2 regions of the Hydrogenophaga sp. PML113 genome follow, and region 1 is predicted to be linked to the other one. Evidence: predicted binding sites of a transcription regulator. Region 1 holds the regulator's gene; the other holds the start of a gene.
The links. Region 1 encodes NrdR, which represses ribonucleotide reductase genes. Its sites were predicted from a motif close to CACNANATNTNGTG; they were not measured.
Positions count from the first base shown of each region.

Region 2: the regulator NrdR is predicted to act here: its motif matches at 1,800-1,813, upstream of BHU06_RS10215 (ribonucleoside-diphosphate reductase subunit alpha).

Region 1 is NZ_MIYM01000002.1:402,272-405,667, reverse strand. Features, by position in the region: gene BHU06_RS05255 (pilus assembly protein) at 1-20, opposite strand, end outside; gene ribD (bifunctional diaminohydroxyphosphoribosylaminopyrimidine deaminase/5-amino-6-(5-phosphoribosylamino)uracil reductase RibD) at 152-1,291, opposite strand; gene nrdR (transcriptional regulator NrdR) at 1,335-1,784, opposite strand; gene glyA (serine hydroxymethyltransferase) at 1,801-3,042, opposite strand; ZMP/ZTP riboswitch at 3,078-3,239, opposite strand; gene BHU06_RS05235 (lytic transglycosylase domain-containing protein) at 3,290-3,396, opposite strand, start outside.
Region 2 is NZ_MIYM01000004.1:369,839-373,234, reverse strand. Features, by position in the region: gene BHU06_RS10215 (ribonucleoside-diphosphate reductase subunit alpha) at 1-1,684, opposite strand, end outside; gene ampD (1,6-anhydro-N-acetylmuramyl-L-alanine amidase AmpD) at 2,049-2,642, opposite strand; gene BHU06_RS10205 (sigma-54 dependent transcriptional regulator) at 2,617-3,396, opposite strand, start outside.

The sequences.
Region 1 (3,396 bases):
GAGCAGGGCGAGCGCGACATGGCCCGCGATGGTTCAGCCGCTTCGCCAGGCCCGCCGGGCATCAGCCGATGGACTGCATGGCCAAACGGATGCAGAACTAAGTGCTACTCACTTTGCGGTAGTTCGACCGCCAACGGTCGCGCCCGGGTGATCAGTGGTCCGTGAGAAATGCGTCTCGGCCCTCGAGCCGGGCGCGCAATCGCAGGTCGGTGCCCACCGGCAGGGTGTCCAGCCAGCGCAGGGCCACGCCGTCGGCCAAACGTTCCAGCGGGCCGAAGGGCGCCATGCCGGCTCCCTGGCCGAGCAGGCGGGGCGCCAGGTAGACCAGCAGCTCGTCCACCCAGCCCTCGCGCAGCAGGGACGCGTTGAGCTTGGCCCCGGCCTCGACGTGCAACTCGTTCACCTCGCGCCGGCCCAGCTCTTGAAGCGCGGCGCCCAGGTCGACCTTGCCGTTCGCGCCGGGCATCGGGAGGGTGTCGGCGCCGCGTTCCCGCAGCGCCGCGGCCCGGGGCTCGGCAGCGTCGGCATGGAAGAACCACCGCTGGCGCGGCAGGCCACCGTGCGGCGGCTCGAACAGCCGCGCCGTGGGCGGGGTGTCCAGGCGGCTGTCGATCACGGCCAGGTGCGGTTGGCGCAGCAGGCCCGGCAAGCGCGCGTCCAGGCGGGGGTTGTCTTCGAGCACGGTGCCCGCGCCCGTCAGCACGGCGCAGGCCCGGGCGCGCCATCGGTGGCCGTCTTCGCGGGCGGCTTCTCCGGTGATCCACTGGCTCTGTCCGTTGGGCAGGGCCGTGATGCCATCGAGCGAGGCGGCCATCTTCATGCGCACCCAGGGCCGTCCGCGCACCATGCGGCTGAAGAAGCCGATGTTGAGTTCGCGGCTGGCCCGGGCGATGGGGTGGTCGCCGGGCAGCAGGTCGACCGCGAGGCCGGCGGCGCGCAGCCGCTGCAGGCCTTGGCCGGCCACGCGGGGGTTGGGGTCGGTGGTGGCCACCACCACGCGCGCCACCTGGGCCGCGATCAGCGCGTCGCAGCAAGGCGGGGTGCGGCCGTGGTGCGAGCAGGGCTCCAGCGTGACATAGGCGGTGGCGCCGGCCGTGCCTTCGCCGCGCGCCTGGGCGTCGCGCAGGGCCATGACCTCGGCGTGCGGCCCGCCGGCCTGCTGGGTGTGGCCCGAGCCGATGACCCGGCCGTCCGACGCGACCAGCACACAGCCGACGCGGGGGTTGGGGTTCGACAGCCAGAGGGCGCGCTCGGCCAGTTCGAGCGCCGCCGCCAGGGGCCCGGTGCTCACCTCGCGGCTCCTGCGCGGGCGCGGGCCGCGCACCGGGGGGCCATCAGCGCTTCACCTCATCCACCAGCGCCCGGAACTCGTCGATGTCCTCGAAGCTGCGGTAGACGCTGGCGAAGCGGATGTAGGCGACCTTGTCGAGCTTCTTGAGCTCGCGCATCACCATCTCGCCGATGCGGTTGGCCGGGATCTCGCGCACGCCCAGGTTGAGCAGCTTTTCCTCGATGCGCTCGATCGCGGCATCGACCTGCTCGGTGCTCACCGGGCGCTTGCGCAGGGCCAGCGCGAAGGAGGCGCGCAGCTTGTCGGGCACGTACTCGACGCGGCGGCCGTCCTTCTTGACCACCATCGGGAAGCTGACGTCGGGCCGCTCGTAGGTGGTGAAGCGCTTCTCGCAGTGGCCGCAGCGGCGGCGGCGGCGGATGAAGTCGGCGTCTTCCGAGACCCGCGTCTCGACCACCTGGGTCTCGAGATGGCCGCAGAAGGGGCACCGCATCGCCGCCGCTCCGGGTTCAGCGGTAGACCGGGAAACGCGCGGTCAGCGCGTTGACCTTTTCGCGCACCGCGGCGATGTTGGCCGGGTCGCGGTTGTCGAGCACGTCGGCCACCAGGTTGGCGGTCAGGCGCGCTTCCTCGTCCTTGAAGCCGCGCGTGGTCATGGCCGGGGTGCCGATGCGCACGCCGCTGGTCACCATCGGCTTCTCGGGGTCGTTGGGGATGGCGTTCTTGTTGATCGTCATGTGCGCCTGGCCCAGCACCGCCTCGGCTTCCTTGCCGGTGATGCCCTTGGCGCGCAGGTCGACCAGCATCACGTGGCTTTCGGTGCGCCCGCTCACGATGCGCAGGCCGCGCTGGGTGAGCGTCTCGGCCACGATCTGGGCGTTTTTCACCACCTGCTGCTGGTAGGCCTTGAACTCGGGCGAGAGCGCTTCCTTGAAGGCCACGGCCTTGGCCGCGATCACGTGCATCAGCGGGCCGCCCTGCAGGCCAGGGAAGATGGCGCTGTTGATGGCCTTCTCGTGCTCGGCCTTCATGAGGATGAAGCCGCCGCGCGGGCCGCGCAGGCTCTTGTGGGTGGTGGAGGTCACCACATCGGCGTGCGGCACCGGGTTGGGGTAGACGCCGGCGGCGATCAGGCCGGCGTAGTGCGCCATGTCGACCATGAAGAGCGCGCCCACGTCCTTGGCCACCTGGGCGAAGCGCGCGAAGTCGATGCGCAGGCTGTAGGCCGAGGCGCCGGCGATGATGAGCTTGGGCTTGGTCTCGTGGGCCTTGCGCTCCATGGCGTCGTAGTCGATCTCTTCCTTCTCGTTGAGACCGTAGGACACCACGTTGAACCACTTGCCGCTCATGTTGAGCGCCATGCCGTGGGTGAGGTGGCCGCCTTCGGCCAGGCTCATGCCCATGATGGTGTCGCCGGGCTTGAGGAAGGCCAGGAACACGCCTTCGTTGGCGGAGGCGCCGCAGTGCGGCTGCACGTTGGCGGCCTCGGCGCCGAAGAGCCGCTTGATGCGGTCGATGGCCAGCTGCTCGGCCACGTCCACGTACTCGCAGCCGCCGTAGTAGCGGCGGCCGGGGTAACCCTCGGCGTACTTGTTGGTGAGTTGGGTGCCCTGCGCGGCCATCACGGCCGGGCTGGCGTAGTTCTCGCTCGCGATGAGCTCGATGTGGTGTTCCTGGCGGGCGTTTTCGGCCTGGATGGCGGCAAACAGCTCGGGGTCGGTCTGTTCGATGAGGATGCGGCGGTCGTACATGGCAGTCCTGAATGACGAGGAACCTTGCGCGTGACAAGGGCTGCCCAGGCGAACGGCTGAACGCCCGGCCTGTCGACGCGGGCGGTGCGCTTCCCAGTGGTTGTCCCGGTGGTCGCCCTGAACAGGGGGCCGGGTGTCCACGTCAGCGGCCGATCCCCGCAAGGGGTGGCCGCCTATCGCCAGTCGCGCACCGCGCTAGTTTAGCCCAGCGGGCTGCGGATCCCGCCGGCCGCGCGGGCGGGCGGCTTCAGGACGGAATGGCCGTGGACGGGGGCGCCACCGTGGGCCGGACCTCGGCCTCGACCTCGTTGCTCGGCGCCGGGGCATTGACGGGGATGGCGCGCGCCGGCGGTG
Region 2 (3,396 bases), on a different contig from region 1:
AGGTGATCCAGGGGTGGCCGGTCTCGAACAGCATCGAGAGCATCTTGCGCCACAGGTCGGTGGCGGGCACCTTCTTGTAGGGCTTGATCTCGCCGCGCGCGGCCTTTTCCTCGTAGGCCACGTAGGCCTTCTCGAAGTCGGTGCCGAACTTGTCGTGCAGGTCGGGGGTGTTGGAGGGGGAGAACAGGCTCCACTCGCCCTTTTCCAGCACGCGCTTCATGAACAGGTCCGGAATCCAGTTCGCGGTGTTCATGTCGTGGGTGCGGCGGCGGTCGTCGCCGGTGTTCTTGCGCAGCTCCAGGAATTCCTCGATGTCGAGGTGCCAGGTCTCCAGGTAGGTGCAGACCGCGCCCTTGCGCTTGCCGCCCTGGTTCACGGCCACGGCGGTGTCGTTGACGACCTTCAGGAAAGGCACGACGCCTTGCGATTCGCCGTTGGTGCCCTTGATGTGGCTGCCCAGGGCGCGCACGCGGGTCCAGTCGTTGCCCAGGCCGCCAGCGAACTTGGACAGCAGGGCGTTTTCCTTGATGGACTCGTAGATGCCGTCGAGGTCGTCGGGCACGGTGGTGAGGTAGCAGCTGGACAGCTGCGAGCGCAGCGTGCCGCTGTTGAACAGCGTGGGCGTGCTGCTCATGAAGTCGAAGGTCGAGAGGATCTCGTAGAACTCGATCGCGCGGGCTTCGCGGTCGATCTCGTTGAGCGACAGGCCCATGGCCACGCGCATGAAGAAGGCCTGCGGCAGCTCGATGCGCGTCTTGCGCACGTGCAGGAAGTAGCGGTCGTACAGGGTCTGCAGGCCGAGGTAGTCGAACTGCAGGTCGCGCTCGGGCTTGAGCGCGGCGCCCAGGCGGGCGAGGTCGAAGTTCAGCAGGTCCGGATTGAGCAGCTCGGCGTTGACACCGCGCTGGATGAACTCGGGGAAGTAGTCGGCGTAGCGCTGGGCCATCTGCGCCCGCGGCACTTCCTGGCCCAGGATCTCCTTGACGATGGTGTGCAGCAGCAGGCGCGCGGTGGCGTAGGTGTAGTCGGGGTCCTTTTCGATCAGCGTGCGCGCGGCCAGGATGGCGGCCTTGTAGACCTCGTCCATGGGCACGCCGTCGTACAAATTGCGCTTGGTCTCGGCGACGATGGGGTCGGCCTTGACGTCGGCGCCCAGGCCGGCGCAGGCGTCGGTGATCAGGCGGGTGAGGGCGTCGATGTCCAGCGGCACGCGCTGGCCGCCATCGAGCACGTGCAGCTGGGGCTCGGCGGCGCGCGCGGTGGCGGCCTGGGTGGCGCGCTCGGCGGCGCGGCGCTCGCGGTAGAGCACGTAGGCGCGCGCGACTTCATGGTGGCCGCTGCGCATCAGGCCGAGTTCGGCCTGGTCCTGCACGTCCTCGATGTGGAAGGTGCCGCCGCCCGGACGCGAACGCATGAGGGCGCGCACCACGACCTGCGTCAGCTGGTCCACCGTTTCGCGCACGCTGGCCGAGGCCGCGCCCTGCGTGCCGTGCACCGCCAGGAAGGCCTTCATCATGGCCACGGCGATCTTGCTGGGCTCGAAGGGCACCACGGCGCCATTGCGCCGGATGATCTGGTACTGGGCGTAGGCGGACATGGAGGCCGTGGCGGTGGAGGGCGAGACGCCGGGCGCGGATGTCGGGACGTTGGCGGCGGGGGACTGGGGGGTGGCTGCGCTCAGCATGGTTCCTCTCGATTCAGGATTTGTTCTCGGTGATCGGGTCGGTCCGCCCCTGGTGCCTGGCGCCGGGTGGGCTCGCAGCGGCGCGGTTTTCAGGGTCGGGGGGTATCCGGGGGCACACTATATCTGGTGTGTAGGGGGGCAACAAGGCACTACCGATAGTGTTTGTGAATCCATCGCGGCCGATGGATGCCCTCAGGGAACCAGCTGCCGCGCGAGGGGGCGCGCGCAGCATTGGCCGCGCCTGCGTTTCGCGCGAAAAGCGCAGTGTTCATGCGGGGTGCAAGGCGATTCGGGGCCGCAGGCCGCGTGCCGTCTCTGGTGTCCGATGGCGCGCGCAGGGGGCGCGGGAAATACCCCGATACCCTCAGCCTGTAGCCTCGGGAAAACACGAGGGGTCCCACCCGACGAGCTGTCGCAGCCGGGGCCAGTCAAAACCCGGCCCGGGGTCGCGCTTGCGGCCCGGGGCGATGTGCTCGTGCCCGGCCATTTGCTCGATGGGGTGGCGTGTGCGCAGCGCACGGCACAAGCGCGCCAGCGCCTCGTACTGCGCGGCCTCGAAGGCCTCGCCCTCCAGGCCTTCGAGCTCGATGCCGACGGAGAAGTCGTTGCAGTTGTCGCGGCCCCGCCAGTGCGAGGCGCCGGCGTGCCAGGCGCGGCGCACGGTGGAGACGAACTGGAGCACCCGCCCGTCGCGGCGCACGAAGAAATGCGATGAGACCTCGATGCCGCGGATGGACTGGAAATAAGGGTGCGCGTCCCAGTCGAGCCGGTTGGTGAACAGGCGCTCGACCTCGTCGCCCCCGTACACGCCGGGCGGCAAGCTGATGGAGTGCAGCACGATCAGGTCGACGGCCGTGCCGCGCGGCCGCGCGCCATGGTTGGGCGAATCGATCCGCCGTGCGCCGCGCCACCAGCCGCCGTGCCAGCGGGGCTCAGTCGGTGGCGTCGGTGTCGCCATGACCGGTCGCGCCGGGGACCACGATGCCCAGGCGCTGGATGCGGTAGCGGATCTGCCGCAGGTTCAGGCCCAGCCGTGCCGCCGCCGCGGTGCGGTTGTAGCCGCATTCCTGCAGGGCTTTGAGCAGCACCTGGCGCTCCTGCTCGTCGAGGTAGCTCTGCAGGTCGCTGGGCAGGGCGGGCTCGTCGGCGGAAGCGGCCGGCGCCAGGGGAACGAAGCGGTAGGGCCCGCCGGCCGGCACTGGAGCGTCGGGCAGCGGGTCGGGCAGCGTGGCGGGTTCCGTGTCGCCGGTTTCACCGAAGTCGGCGGGTTGCAGCACGGGGCCGCTGGCCAGCGCGAGCGCGCGCTGCAGCAGGTTCTCGAGCTCGCGCACGTTGCCCGGCAACTCGCGCGCCTGCAGCCAGGCCAGTGCGGCTGGCGAGAGCTCGGGCACGGCCTGGCCAGCCTCGGCGCACAAGCGCTCCAGCAGGGCCTGCGCGAGCAGGGGCAGGTCCTCGGGCCGGTCGCGCAGGGCGGGCGTGCGCAGGCCGATCACGTTGAGGCGGTAGTACAGGTCCTGGCGGAACTGGCCGGCCTGAACCAGCGCGGGCAGGTCGCGGTGGGTGGCGCTGACCAGGCGCACGTCGACCACGTCTTCCTGCACCGCGCCGAGCGATCGCACCCGGCGTTCCTGGATGGCGCGCAGCAGCTTGGCCTGCATGGACAGCGGCAGGTCGCCGATCTCGTCGAGGAACAGGGTGCCGCCGTGCGCGGC